DNA from 3 places in the Streptomyces sp. FIT100 genome. Region 3 is predicted to be linked to each of the others. Evidence: riboswitches for the same ligand, from Rfam matches in the RefSeq annotation. Region 3 holds a riboswitch; each other region holds the start of a gene.
What was found. Region 3 has a riboswitch for cobalamin ahead of KK483_RS01450 ((2Fe-2S) ferredoxin domain-containing protein). Riboswitches for the same ligand answer to the same signal wherever they lie in the genome.
Positions count from the first base shown of each region.

Region 1: it holds a riboswitch for cobalamin, as region 3 does, so the genes downstream of both, KK483_RS06895 (cobalamin biosynthesis protein) here and KK483_RS01450 ((2Fe-2S) ferredoxin domain-containing protein) in region 3, are expected to answer to the same signal.
Region 2: it holds a riboswitch for cobalamin, as region 3 does, so the genes downstream of both, cobN (cobaltochelatase subunit CobN) here and KK483_RS01450 ((2Fe-2S) ferredoxin domain-containing protein) in region 3, are expected to answer to the same signal.

Region 1 covers NZ_CP075715.1:1,589,087-1,593,556, reverse strand. Annotated here, with positions in the region: gene KK483_RS06905 (putative cobaltochelatase) at 1-146, opposite strand, end outside; gene KK483_RS06900 (cobyric acid synthase) at 250-1,794, opposite strand; gene KK483_RS06895 (cobalamin biosynthesis protein) at 1,791-2,756, opposite strand; cobalamin riboswitch at 2,791-2,944, opposite strand; gene KK483_RS06890 (hypothetical protein) at 3,074-3,304, opposite strand; gene KK483_RS06885 (inorganic phosphate transporter) at 3,317-4,470, opposite strand, start outside.
Region 2 covers NZ_CP075715.1:4,119,537-4,124,006, forward strand. Annotated here, with positions in the region: gene KK483_RS18500 (precorrin-8X methylmutase) at 1-634, opposite strand, end outside; gene KK483_RS18505 (cobalamin biosynthesis protein CobG) at 631-2,121, opposite strand; cobalamin riboswitch at 2,155-2,286, shown strand; gene cobN (cobaltochelatase subunit CobN) at 2,323-4,470, shown strand, end outside.
Region 3 covers NZ_CP075715.1:371,596-376,065, reverse strand. Annotated here, with positions in the region: gene KK483_RS01465 (iron ABC transporter permease) at 1-658, shown strand, start outside; partial or broken gene KK483_RS01460 (3-hydroxyacyl-CoA dehydrogenase family protein) at 758-1,001, opposite strand; partial or broken gene KK483_RS01455 (short-chain fatty acyl-CoA regulator family protein) at 999-1,329, shown strand; cobalamin riboswitch at 1,468-1,658, shown strand; gene KK483_RS01450 ((2Fe-2S) ferredoxin domain-containing protein) at 1,698-2,087, shown strand; gene KK483_RS01445 (ABC transporter substrate-binding protein) at 2,219-3,214, shown strand; gene KK483_RS01440 (iron ABC transporter permease) at 3,355-4,419, shown strand; gene KK483_RS01435 (ABC transporter ATP-binding protein) at 4,416-4,470, shown strand, end outside.

The DNA.
Region 1 (4,470 bases), 1.2 Mb from region 3:
AGGGCCCGTACGGCGGTCGACTTGGCGGTGCCCTTCTCCCCGCGCACGAGCACACCACCGACCGCCGGGCTGACCGCGTTGAGCAGCAGCGCGAGCCGCAGGTCGGCCATCCCGACGACGGCGGTGAAAGGGTAGGGGGTGCTCATCGTCTGCTCGCTCCTTCGCTGGTCCCGCGCCGGTTGCGCGGCTCGCCCGTGCCCTGCCGGGGGCAGGGCGATCGCCGTTGCCCCACCCCGTCCGCACCCCGCCTCACGGCGCGCCCGGTGCCACGAACGGCAGGCCCGTGGGCGGTCCGTGCTCGATCAGCCGCAGCAGCGCGTCCGTGTCCGCGTGCTCCTCGATCAGATCGCCGAGCCGGTCCAGCTGCTCCTCCCGCAGCGCCCCGAACGAGGTGTCCGGCGCCGGCACGAACCGCCGTCCGGCCGCCGCCGCGACCACCCGCAGGAACGCCCGCCGGAAGCCGTCGCTCTCCAGCGCGCCGTGCCAGTGCGTCCCCCACACCGCCCCCACCCGGCAGCCTGCCAGGAAGCTCTCCCCGCCGAGGACTTCGGCGACACCATGGTGGATCTCGTAGCCCTCGACCGGCTCGCCGAGCGCCTCGCCGACCGGCCGCGCCAGTGTCTTCTCGCGCGCGAACCGCACCCGTACGGGCAGCAGTCCGAGCCCCGCCACGGTCCCGGCCCGTGATTCGACCTCGTCGTCGATGTGCTCGCCGAGCAGTTGGAAGCCGCCGCAGATGCCCAGCACGGGGCGGCCGTCCGCCGCGCGCCGTACGAGCGCGTCCGCGAGCCCCCGCGCACGGAGCCAGTCCAGGGCGCGCACGGTCCCGCGCGTGCCGGGCACCACCACCAGGTCCGCGTCGGCCAGTTCCTCGGGCCGGTCGACGAACCGCACCACTACGCCGGGTTCGGCCGCCAGCGCGTCCACGTCGGTGAAGTTGGACATCAGCGGTACGGCGCAGACCGCCACCCGCAGCACGTCCTCGCCGACCGGCGGCGCGACGACGGACTCCCTGACCGCGCCCCGCAGGGACACCCGGAGCCCGTCCTCCTCGTCGATGCCGAGGCCGTGCGCGAACGGCAGGACGCCGTAGGTCCGCCGCCCGGTCAGCCCGCGCAGCATGTCCAACCCGGGCTCCAGCAGCGTCACATCGCCGCGGAACTTGTTCACGAGGTAGCCCGCGACCAGCTCCTGGTCCTCCGGGGCGAGCAGTGCGGTCGTACCGAAGAACTGGGCGAAGACCCCACCCCTGTCGATGTCCCCGACCACAAGCACCGGGAAGCGCGCCGCCCGCGCGATGCCCATGTTGACGATGTCGGTGCGGCGCAGATTGATCTCGGCCGGGCTGCCGGCGCCCTCGCAGACGACGACGTCGTACGTGGCGCGCAGCTCTTCCAGGCACGCGACGACCGGTTCGAACAGCATCTGCTGCCGCGCCCCGTGCTGCATTTCCCCGGGGGACGACCCCCCAGGCCCCCCGAAGTACCCGCGCGCGCTCAGCTCGCCCACCGGCTTCCCCATCAGCACGACCTGGCTGGAGCGGTCGCTTCCGGGCTTGAGCAGCACGGGGTTCATGAGCGCCGAGGGCTCCACGCGGGCCGCCTGCGCCTGCATGGCCTGCGCCCGGCCGATCTCCGCGCCGTCGCGGGTCACAAAGGAATTGAGGGACATGTTCTGCCCCTTGAACGGCGCGACCTTCACCCCCCGGCGCACCAGCCACCGGCAGATCCCGGCCGTGACGACGCTCTTGCCCGCGTCCGATGTGGTCCCGGCGACCAGCAGTCCGCCGCTCATGTCCGCCTCCCCTCCAGGGCCCGCCCCAGCCGCCCGGCCACCAGCCGCGCACCCACGCAGGCAGCCAGCGTCAGGGCGGTGACGCGGCGCGACAGCCGCACCGCCCGTTCGATGTCGGCGACCTCGACGTCACGGCCGTGGTCCCCGTTCAGCACGGGCCGGTGCTCGACCCGTCCCGCGTACGCGAGCGTCCCGCCGAGCCGCACGCCGAGCGCCCCCGCGAACGACGCCTCCACCGGGCCCGCGTTGGGGCTCGGGTGCTTCGCGGCGTCGGCGCGCCAGGCCCGTACCGCACCGCGCGGATCGCCGCCGGCGACCGCGGCCAGTGCCGCCGTCAGACGGGCGCCCGGCCAGCCGGCCGTATCGTCGAGCCGCGCCGAGGCCCAGCCGAACCGCCGGTAGCGGGCCGACTTGTGGCCGACCATCGCGTCGAGGGTGTTGACGGCACGGAAGGCGACGAGGCCCGGCACCCCGCCGACCGCGCCCCAGACGAGCGCGCCGACGACCGCGTCCGAGGTGTTCTCGGCGACGGACTCGACGACCGCGCGGGCGATGCCGGCGCCGTCCAGGGACTGCGGGTCGCGCCCGCACAGATGCGGCAGCCGCTCGCGGGCGGCGTCGATGTCCCCGGCCGCCAGCGCCCCGCCGATCGCGCGGGCCTCGCGGCCCAGTGACGTACCGCCCACGACGGCCCAGGTGGCGGCCGCGGTCAGGGCGACGGACGCGGCGCGGGAGCGGCGCACGGAAGCGGTGGCCAGCGCACCCGCGGCCCATGCGCCCCCGGCGCATACAACGGTGTGCAGGGCGCCCCACCCCCGGTGGTCGCGCCAAAGGGCCCGCTCGACGACAGTGGCGGCCCGGCCGAAAGCGGCGACCGGATGCCCGCGGCGCGGATCGCCGAAGACCAGGTCGCCGGCAAGTCCGGCAGCGGCGCCGCAGGCAAACACCTGCTCGGCACGCATGTGCGTCCTCACTCAGGGTCCGCGCCCCGGCTCGACGTGACTGACCGGCGGGAGAGAGTTCCTGGCTCCGGGAGCGCTCCGTCGAAGGGGAGCGCTCCTGTGACAGTGGCGGGACCGCGCCGGATTCGCACCGGCTTCCTCTCTGCCGCCGTAAATGGCTCCGGAAGTCCACCACGGGCCGCGAACACCCGTCAACTCGCCCTTGACCTGCGACGGGAGAGTGTGCCGAGGCCCACACGCGGCCGTACGCGCCAGGGGCCGGACACACCCGGAGGTGTGCCCGGCCCCTGGGCCCCCGTGACGGGGACGCGCCGGTGTCAGGCGACGATCAGATGGATCCCGTACGCCACGGCCGCCGCGCACAGCGCGAAGCAGGCGTACGCGCCCGTGCGGGCGAGGACGGCGGAACCGCCCGAACCCCCCTGTGCGGAGGCGGCTTCCTGCTTGGAGAGGCCCACGATGCCCAGGGTGAACAGGCCCACCAGGGCGACGGTGACGGCGAGGCTCACGCCGAAGACGGAGCCGAGAGCTGCCCAGTCGATCTTCATGGTCTTCTCTCCTTACACCGTGGCGGCGGGTGCGGGTGCGTGCTCACCTGTGGCCGCGGGCGCGGCCGGGGCGGGGATGGTGACCTTGAGGCCGTCCGTCGCCCCGTCGGTCCCGGTCCCGGTTTCGGACCCGGCACCGGACCCGCCACGGGCACCGGTCGCGGCGGCCTCGTCGTCCGTGACGTTGGTGTGGTCGACCGGCTTGCGGCGCGAGAGCGACCAGATCGTGCCCGAGCCTGCGAGCAGCAGCAGCGCCACGGCGGCGATGCCCCAGGTGCCCTGGCCGGTGAGGAACTCGGCGGCGGCACCGACGAGTGCGGCGGCCGGCAGGGTCAGGCCCCACGCGACGAACATCCGGGTCGCGGTGGACCAGCGGACGACGCCGCCCTTGCGGCCGAGCCCCGCGCCCATCACGGCGCCGGAGCAGGACTGGGTGGTGGAGAGCGAGAAGCCCAGGTGCGAGGAGGCCAGGATGACGGTCGCGGCGCTGGTCTGGGCGGCGAAGCCCTGCTGCGGCTGGAGGTCGGTCAGGCCCTTGCCCATGGTGCGGATGATGCGCCAGCCGCCCAGGTACGTACCGAGGGCGATCGCGAGACCCGCGGAGACGATGACCCACATCGGCGGGTTCGAGCCCGGGGCGAGGACCCCGCCGGTGACCAGGGCCAGGGTGATGACACCCATCGTCTTCTGCGCGTCGTTGGTGCCGTGCGCGAGGGAGACGAGGCCGGCGGAGGCGATCTGGCCGGCCCGGTAGCCCTTGGACGTGGCCTTGTCGTCGGTCCTGCTGCCGATCCGGTAGGTCAGCCGGGTCGCGAGGAACGCGGCGAGGCCGGCGACGACCGGCGCGGCGACGGCCGGGATCAGCACCTTGGTGACGATGGTGCCGCCGTTGACCGCGGAGAAGCCCGCGGACATCACGGCGGCGCCGATGAGGCCGCCGAAGAGCGCGTGCGAGGAACTGGACGGCAGGCCCAGCAGCCAGGTGAGCAGATTCCACAGAATCGCGCCGACGAGGGCCGCGAAGATCACTTCTGTGCGGATGCCCGCTTCGTTGATGATGCCGCCGGAGATCGTCTTGGCGACTTCGATGGAGAGGAAGGCGCCGACGAGGTTGAGCACGGCGGACATGGCCACCGCCGTCTTCGGTCTGAGTGCACCGGTCGAGA
Region 2 (4,470 bases), 3.7 Mb from region 3:
CCTCACTCGCGATCGCGTTGACCGCGGCGGCCGCCATGGCGCTGCCGCCGCGCCGGCCCCGCACCACCAGATGCTCGACGCCGCTGCCGTGCCCGGCGAGCGCGTCCTTCGACTCGGCGGCGCCGATGAAGCCGACCGGGATGCCGATGACGGCGGCCGGGCGCGGCGCGCCCTCGTCGATCATCTCCAGCAGCCGGAACAGGGCGGTGGGCGCGTTGCCGACGGCGACGACGGCGCCGTCGAGGCGGTCGCGCCACAGCTCCAGTGCGGCGGCGCTGCGGGTCGTGCCGAGCTCGGCGGCGAGCGCGGGCACGGACGGGTCGGAGAGCGTGCAGATCACGTCGTTGTCCGCGGGCAGCCGCTTGCGGGTGACGCCGCTGGCGACCATCTGCGCGTCGCACAGGACCGGCGCCCCGGCGCGCAGGGCGGCGCGGGCGCGGGCCACCACACCGGGCGAGTACGCGAGATCGCGCACCAGGTCGACCATGCCGCAGGCGTGGATCATCCGCACCGCGACCCGGCTCACGTCGGCGGGGAGCGCGGCGAGGTCGGCCTCGGCGCGGATGGTGGCAAAGGACCGGCGGTAGATCTCCGCCCCGTCCTTCTCGTAGTCGAACACGGTGCTCTCGCTCATTTCGTCGTCAGTGTGGTGCCGGTGGTGCGGGCCGCCGCGACGGTGGCGGCGAGTGAGGAGCGGGCGCAGGGCACTCCGTCGACCTCGTAGCGGCCGTCGGCCGTCGCGACGACGTCGGTCCAGTCGCCGTGCGGGTGCCCGCAGCGCCGTTCGCAGCCGGAGAAGTGGACCGGGAGGCCGCCGCGGCCGGGTGCCGCGTCCGCCCGTACGTCGGCGAGGGCCTTGCCGCAGCCGGGGCGGCCGGTGCAGGCGGTGGCGCCGTACCAGGGGTCGGCGGGGCCGGTGATGAACCCGGCGGCGTCCAGCGCGCGGAGTCGTTCCTCCGCAGCCTCGGGCTCGGCGAAGCCCGGCACGACGACCCCGCGCCACGGGGTGAACCGCACTTCGCCCGCGGGCGCGGGGAGCAAGGCGCGGAGCTGCGCGGCGGTGAGGCGCCCGAGGGGCGCGGCGGCGACCGGGGCCCATGCGCCGGGCCCCTCGACGATCCCGGGCGGCGGGCCTGCGGTGGGTTCTGTCCCCACCCGGCCCTTTCCCGCAACTGGGGGGGCAAGCCCCCAGCCCTCCGTACGGCCTCCGGCCGTGTCCTCGAACTCCCCCAGAGCTTCGCCTGGGAGGTGCCCCCAACGGGCTGGAAATGCGGGGCGCAGCCCCGGTTTCCAGCCTCGCTGGGGGTCCCCCCACGCCGCAGGGCGTAGGGGGAGTTTGAGGCGCGGGGGTGCGGGGGCGGAGCCCCCGCCGTCGGGGTCTGGGGGCGAAGCCCCCGGTTCGGGAAGGGGCGGGGTGGGGAAAAGCTCGCCGCAGGCGCCCGCCAACCCCGCTCCCCCGTCCGGCAGGTCCCGGACGCGCCACGCACCGGTGCCGGCCGCCGCCGCCAGAAACGCCTCTGCCGCGGCGAGGGCCGCCCGGGCCGCAGCCGCGGCGGGGACGCGGAACCCCGCGCCCCCCACCCGCACCACCACCGTGTCCCCCGGCTCTGCGAGCAAGGTCACATCCGCGCCGAGCCCCGCCACATCGCCCCGCCCGTCGTCCAGCGCGAACAGGAAGCGGCCCGAGAGGTCCGCCGCCCGGGTGGTCGCGCACAGCAGCGCGTCCAGCTCGCGCGCCCACAACTGCACGTCGGCGCAACCGAGTCCGTCCAGTCCGGCGAGCGGGGACGCCACGATGTTGCGCACCCGCTCGTGGGTGTCGGAGGGCAGCAGTCCGGCTCCCCGCAGCAGTTCCGCGAGCTCCGCCCCGCAGTCGTCGCCGAGGCCGCGCAGTTCCACGTTGCCCCGGGAGGTGATGCTCACCGCACCGTCGCCCAGGCGCTCCGCCGCGTCGGCCAGCGTCATCAGCTGACGTGATGTCAACAAGCCTGCGGGCAGCCGGAGTCGGGCCAGTCGCCCGTCGTCCGCCGCGTGCAGCCGCAGCGCGCCCGGGCAGGCGTCGCCCCGGTCCCGTATGCGAGGTTCGCCCGGGTCCGCCGGGGTTGAGGGTATGGGCGGCATGGCGGCGAGCATACTGCCGCCCAGGTGAGCCTCTACTATGCAGACGGCACAGGGTCCCAGGACCCTAGGGAGGAAGCCCGGTGAGATTCCGGCGCGGTCCCGCCACTGTGAGCCAGGTCCTCAACGGCCTGGTGAGTCAGGAACTCCCGCCGACCACGACCACCCGGGGCGCGGAAACCCCGAGGAAGGCCTGCGCACGCGATGACGCACGCGACGATCCTGCTGCTGTCGACCTCCGACACCGACCTGCTCAGCGCCCGTGCCGCGCGGGGGCCGGTCCAGTACCGCTTCGCGAACCCTTCCCGCCTCCCGCTCGACGAGCTCCCGGGCCTGCTCGACGGCACCGACCTCGTCGTCGTCCGCCTCCTCGGCGGCATTCGCGCCTGGCAGGAGGGGATCGACGCGCTGCTCGCCCAGGAGCGGCCCGTCGTCGTGCTCACCGGCGAACAGGCCCCGGACGCCCAGCTGATGGAGGCGTCCACCGTCCCGATCGGCATCGCGGCCGAGGCACACGCCTACCTCGCCCACGGCGGCCCGGGCAATCTGGAGCAGCTCGCCCGGTTCCTCTCGGACACGGTCCTGCTGACGGGCCACGGCTTCGAGCCCCCGGCCCCTGCCCCCACCTGGGGCCCGCTGGAGCGCACCCCCGAGGCCACCACCGGCCCCGTCATCGCCGTGCTCTACTACCGCGCCCACCACATGAGCGGCAACACCGCCTTCGTCGGCGCCCTGTGCGACGCCATCGAGGAGGCCGGTGGCCGGGCCAGGCCGCTGTACGTGGCGTCCCTGCGCGCCCCCGAGCCCGAGCTCCTCGACCGGCTCCGCGACGCCGACGCCGTCGTCACCACCGTGCTCGCCGCGGGCGGCACCAGGCCCGCCGAGGCGCAGGCCGGCGGCGACGACGAGTCCTGGGACGCGGGCGCGCTCGCCGGGCTCGACGTGCCCGTGCTCCAGGCGCTGTGTCTGACGGGGTCGCGCAGCGCCTGGGAGGAGAGCGACGAGGGTCTGTCCCCGCTGGACGCCGCCAGCCAGGTCGCCGTACCCGAGTTCGACGGGCGCCTGATCACGGTCCCGTTCTCCTTCAAGGAGATCGACGAGGACGGCCTCCCGGCGTACGTCGCCGACCCCGAGCGCGCCGCCCGGGTCGCCGGGATCGCCGTACGCCACGCCCGGCTGCGGCACATCCCGAACGCGGAGAAGCGGATCGCGCTCGTCCTGTCCGCGTACCCGACGAAGCACTCCCGCATCGGCAACGCGGTCGGCCTCGACACCCCCGCGTCCGCCGTCGCGCTGCTGCGCCGACTCCTCGCCGAGGGCTACGACTTCGGTGCCGAGGAGGTCCCCGGCCTGGTCTCCGGCGACGGCGACGAGCTGATCCACGCGCTCATCGAGGCCGGCGGCCACGACCAGGACTGGCTCACCGAGGAGCAGCTCGCCCGCAACCCCGTCCGGGTCCCGGCCGCCGACTACAGGCGCTGGTACGCGACCCTGCCCGCCGCGTTGCGCGAGCACGTCGAGGAGCACTGGGGCCCCGCGCCCGGCGAGATGTTCCTGGACCGCTCCCGTACCGCCGAAGGCGACCCGGACGGCGACATCGTCCTGGCGGCCCTGCGGCGCGGCAACCTGCTGATCGTGATCCAGCCGCCGCGCGGCTTCGGCGAGAACCCGATCGCGATCTACCACGACCCGGACCTGCCGCCCTCGCACCACTACCTGGCCGCCTACCGCTGGATCGCGGCCCGGCAGGACGACGGGGGCTTCGGCGCCGACGCGATGATCCACCTCGGCAAGCACGGCAACCTGGAGTGGCTGCCCGGCAAGAACGCGGGCCTGTCCGCCGCCTGCGCCCCCGACGCCGCCCTCGGTGATCTGCCGCTGGTCTACCCGTTCCTGGTCAACGACCCCGGCGAGGGCACCCAGGCCAAGCGCCGGGTGCACGCCACGCTCATCGACCACCTCGTCCCGCCGATGGCCCGCGCCGACTCCTACGGCGACATCGCGCGCCTGGAGCAACTGCTCGACGAGTACGCGCAGATCTCCTCCATGGACCCGGCGAAGCTCCCCGCCATCCGCGCCCAGATCTGGACCCTGATCCAGGCGGCGAGGCTCGACCACGACCTCGGCATGGACGACCGCCCCGACGACGACGGCTTCGACGACTTCCTGCTCCACGTCGACGGCTGGCTGTGCGAGGTCAAGGACGCCCAGATCCGCGACGGTCTGCATGTGCTGGGCGGCGCCCCGGCCGGCCCCGAGCGGGTCAACCTGGTCCTCTCCATCCTCAGGGCCCGCCAGATCTGGGGCGGTACGACGGCCCTGCCCGGACTGCGCGAAGCGCTCGGCCTCGAC
Region 3 (4,470 bases):
CGTGGCCGGATCGTGGAGCGTCGCCGCCGCCGCGTTCGCGGGCGCCGCGGCCAGTTCCGTCCTCGTCTTCGGACTGGCCGCGCGCGGCGGGTTCCAGCAGAACCGGCTCGTACTCGTCGGGTTCGGCGTCGCCACCGGCAGCGCCGCGCTGATCAGCCTGCTGATCGTCCTCACGGACCCGTTCAACGCGACGAAAGCCCTCACCTGGCTGTCGGGCTCCACCTACGGGCGGACCCTGCCCGACGTGGCACCCCTCGCGGCCGTGCTCGCCCTGGGCCTGCTCATCGCGGCCGCGCGGCACACCGAACTCGACCTCGTGTCGCTGGACGAGGACACCCCGAGGCTCCTGGGCCTCGATCTGGCACGGGGGCGCCTCGGCTTCCTCGTACTGAGCGTCCTGCTCAGCGCCACCGCCGTGGCCGCCGCGGGCACCATCGGCTTCGTGGGGCTTGTGGCACCGCACGCGGCCAGGGCCCTCGTGGGCCGGCAGCACGCCCGGGTGGTTCCGGTCTCGGTCCTCCTCGGTGCCGTGCTCGTCTGTGTCGCGGACCTGCTGGGCCGGATCGTGATCGCGCCCGCCCAGCTCGGCGCCGGCCTGATGACCGCCGTGATCGGCACGCCGTACTTCCTGCATCTGCTCGTACGCAGCCGTCGCTAGGACGCGTGCGGCCAGCGCGGGTCCGTGGGTCCGTGGGTCCGTGGACCCGAGGACCCGCGACCGGGGGCCCGGGACCCGTCCCGGGGTCGTGCCGGCTCCTCAGCCGCGGTCGTACGTGGGGAAGCCCCGGCCGCACTTGCGGCCGAGCAGCCCCTGCCTCCACCATCCGCTGGAGCAGCGGCGGCGGTGCGTACAGGTTCCTTGAACTCGTCGTACAGGGACTCGGCCATCGAGGCCACAGTGTCCGGACCGATCAGGTCCGCGAGCTTCAGCGGACCCATGGGGCGGGCGCAGCCCAGCCCATGCCGCTGTCCACGTCGGCCGCGGAGGCGAATCCGGACTCCACGTCCAGGTCGCGGAAATGCCGTACGGGCAGTGCTACTTGTGGACCGCCCCTACGCTCACCCGGCACCGTGGCGGCTGGGGTGAACCCGGCAAGACCTTCGCCGTCGGCCTGGGATGCGAGCTCCGCCACGCCTCGCGCCTGGTCTGGTCCGACGGCCTCGACCTCGGCAACGCGTCCGCCGCCACCCCCATCGGCATGGAGTGCCGGGTCTGCGAGCGCCTCGACTGCCCGCAGTGGGGCGGCGCCGCCGCTCGGCCGCCCGGTGCGGATCGACGAGAACGGCAGCACGTTCGTCCCGTATCCGGTGGCGGACCGCTCGGCGTGACCCCCGTCCCCGACCTGTCCGCCGCCGCGAGGGTCCCCGCGGGGCGCGCGGGAGTGAGCGGCAGCGTGCGTCGCGCGCGCCCGCGGGGCGTGTGCGGCGGTTCTCCGCGGCCGGTTCAGGCCCCGGCGTATGACACGACGTGTCTTTCTGCGATGATGTTGCGCGAAAAGGCGACGGCGGAACGAGGAAGCCGGTGTGAATCCGGCGCGGTCCCGCCACTGTGATCGGCGAGCGGATCCCGAACAGACCACTGCCCGGATGCGGGTGGGAAGGCCGGGACGAGCACTGACCCGAGAGCCAGGAGACTCACGCGGTCGCCTCCTCGACGTGACTGGGGCGGATCTCCCCAGGGAGGAGGGCTTGTCGTGATGCCCGTGGGGCCATCGTCTGCCGGTTGGGTTCCGTGCAGGGTCGTGGTGTGCCGGGACTGCTGCTGCGGCAGCACCAAGGTGACCGGCGTCGACCACGCCGAGCAGACCGCGCGCCTCGCCGAGGCCGCCCCGGTCCGGATCAGCGACTGTCTCGACGTGTGCGACCAGGCGAACGTGGTCGTCGTCCAGCCGTCGTCAGAAGGACGCGCCGCCGGTGGCCGGCCGGCCTGGTTCGGCCTCGTCAACGACCCTGCCGCGACCGAGGACATCGTCACCTGGGTACGGGCGGGCGGCCCCGGCGTCGCCGCGCCGCCGGACATCCTCGACCTCTATGCCTTCACGCCGCCGCGGCGCGCCCGGTCCGGGCCGCTCCGTGACGTCGGCTGACCCGGCCCCGAACCCGACCTTCCTCGACCCGGCCCGCCGCGACAGGCCGCGGTCACCACGGGCCGGACTCCCGAAATCCGGCCGTCTCCGGCCCACTTCCCGGACCACCCTGCGGTGAGAGGACCCACCACATGATGGGCAAGCGCCCGATCTCCCTGCTGTCCGCCGCCATGGTCGCGGCGGCCCTGCTGCTGTCCGGCTGCGGCGGCACGGCAGCCCGCGACAACGCCGCGCCGGCGGCCCCCGCCCCCAAGGGGTTCCCGGTCACGGTGTCCAACTGCGGTGTGAAGACCACCTATCAGCGCCCTCCGCAGCGCGCGGTCTCGCTCAACCAGCACGCGACCGAGGTCATGCTGGCCCTCGGGCTGGAGAAGTCGATGGTCGGCACGGCCTACCTCGACGACAGGATCCTCCCGGAGTACCAGGACGCGTACGACGGGATCAAGGCTCTCGCCAAGGAGTACCCCTCCTTCGAGACCCTGCTGGCCGCCGAACCCGACTTCGCCTACGGCGGCTTCGCCAGCACCTTCGACGAGAAGGAAGGCCGCAGTCGCGACGCCCTCTCCCAGGCGGGCGTCCACTCCTATCTGAACATCGAGGAGTGCCCGTCCGGTCCCGTGACGATGGCCATGGTGGACCAGGAGATCCGGAACGTGGCCAAGATCTTCGGCGTACCGGACCGCGCCGAGCAGCAGGTGAAGAAGGTGCACGGCACGCTGGACGCCGTCAACGACAAGCTTGCCGGAGTCAGGCCGGTCAAGATCTTCGTGTACGACAGCGGCGACAAGACCGCCTTCACGGCCGGCGGGGCGGGCATCGGCAACGAGATGATCAAGCAGGCGGGCGGGGTGAACCTCTTCGCCGACCTGGACAAGGCGTTCGGCGACGTGTCGTTCGAGCAGGTGGCCGAGCGTGCGCCCGAGGTCGTCGTCATCTACGACTACGGCGATCAGCCGGTCGAGGACAAGAAGAAGTTCCTGCTGGCGAATCCGGCGCTGAAGGACGTACCCGCCATCAAGAACAAGCGGTTCGCGGTGCTGCCGCTGTCGTCCACCGTGCTGGGCGTCCGGGTGCCGTCCGGCGTGGAGTCCCTGGCCCGCCAGCTCCACCCGGACCGCTTCAAGTGAGCGGCGCGACCGACGCCGTGGGCGGGACCCGTGCGGTGGATACGGTGGATGCAGCGGACCTCGTGAATGCCGCGAATGCGACGGACGCGGCAGGTGCGGGAGGTGCGGGAGGTGCGGGAGGTGCGGCAGGCGCGGCCGGGGTGACGGGTCCGAGCGGAACAACGGAAGTGGCCGCCGCCCGGCGCCCCGGGATCCCCTACCCGCTCGTGCTCGTGCTGCTGGGCGCACTGCTCGCCGTCGCGGCGACCTTCGGGATCGCGGCCGGTTCCATCGCCGTCCCGGCCGACGAGGTCTGGGGCATCCTGCTGCACCGGGTGCATCCGGCGCTGGCCGATGCGACCTGGACCCCGGTCCGCGAGACGATCGTCATCGACGTACGGCTGCCCCGCGTACTGCTCGCCGGTGTCGTGGGCGCGGGCCTGGCGGTCTGCGGGATGGCGCTCCAGGCGCTGGTACGCAACCCGCTCGCGGACCCGATGCTGCTCGGGGTGTCGTCGGGCGCGTCGGTCGGCGCGGTGCTGGTCGTCGTCTTCAACCTGACCCTGTTCGGCGTGTTCTCCCTGCCGGTGGTCGCGTTCCTCGGCGCTCTCGCCGCCCTCGTCGCCGTCTACTTCCTGGCCAGGTCCGGCGGGCGGATGACCACGGTGAGGCTGGTGCTGGCGGGCGTGGCCACGGCCGAGGTGCTGTCGGCGCTCGCCGGCTTCCTCGTCGTCACCTCCGACGACCCGCACAAGACCCAGTCGGCGCTGCGCTGGATGCTCGGCGGACTGGCCGGCACCACCTGGACGGTGGTGTGGATCCCCGTCGGTGCCGTCCTCCTCGGTACGGCCGTCCTGCTCGGCGTCTGCCGCTCCCTCAACCTGCTGCTCGCCGGGGAGGAGGCGGCCGTTGCGCTCGGCCTGGACGTACACCGCTTCAGAGCCGCCCTCTTCATCCTCGTAGCCGTCATGATCGGGACGATCGTCGCCGTCAGCGGCCAGATCGGCTTCGTCGGGCTGATCATGCCGCACGTGGTGCGGCTGTTCGTCGGCGCCGACCACCGCCGCGCGCTGCCCGCCGCGGCGCTGCTCGGAGCGGCCTTCCTCATCGCCGCCGATCTGGCGGCCCGCACCGCCATGAGCCCGGAGGAGATCCCCGTGGGCATCCTCACCGCCCTGGTCGGCGGCCCCTTCTTCCTGTGGCTGATGCGACGGAGGCCGGCATGACGGAGACAGGTACGGCCACGGCCACGGCCACGGCCACGGCCACGGCCACGG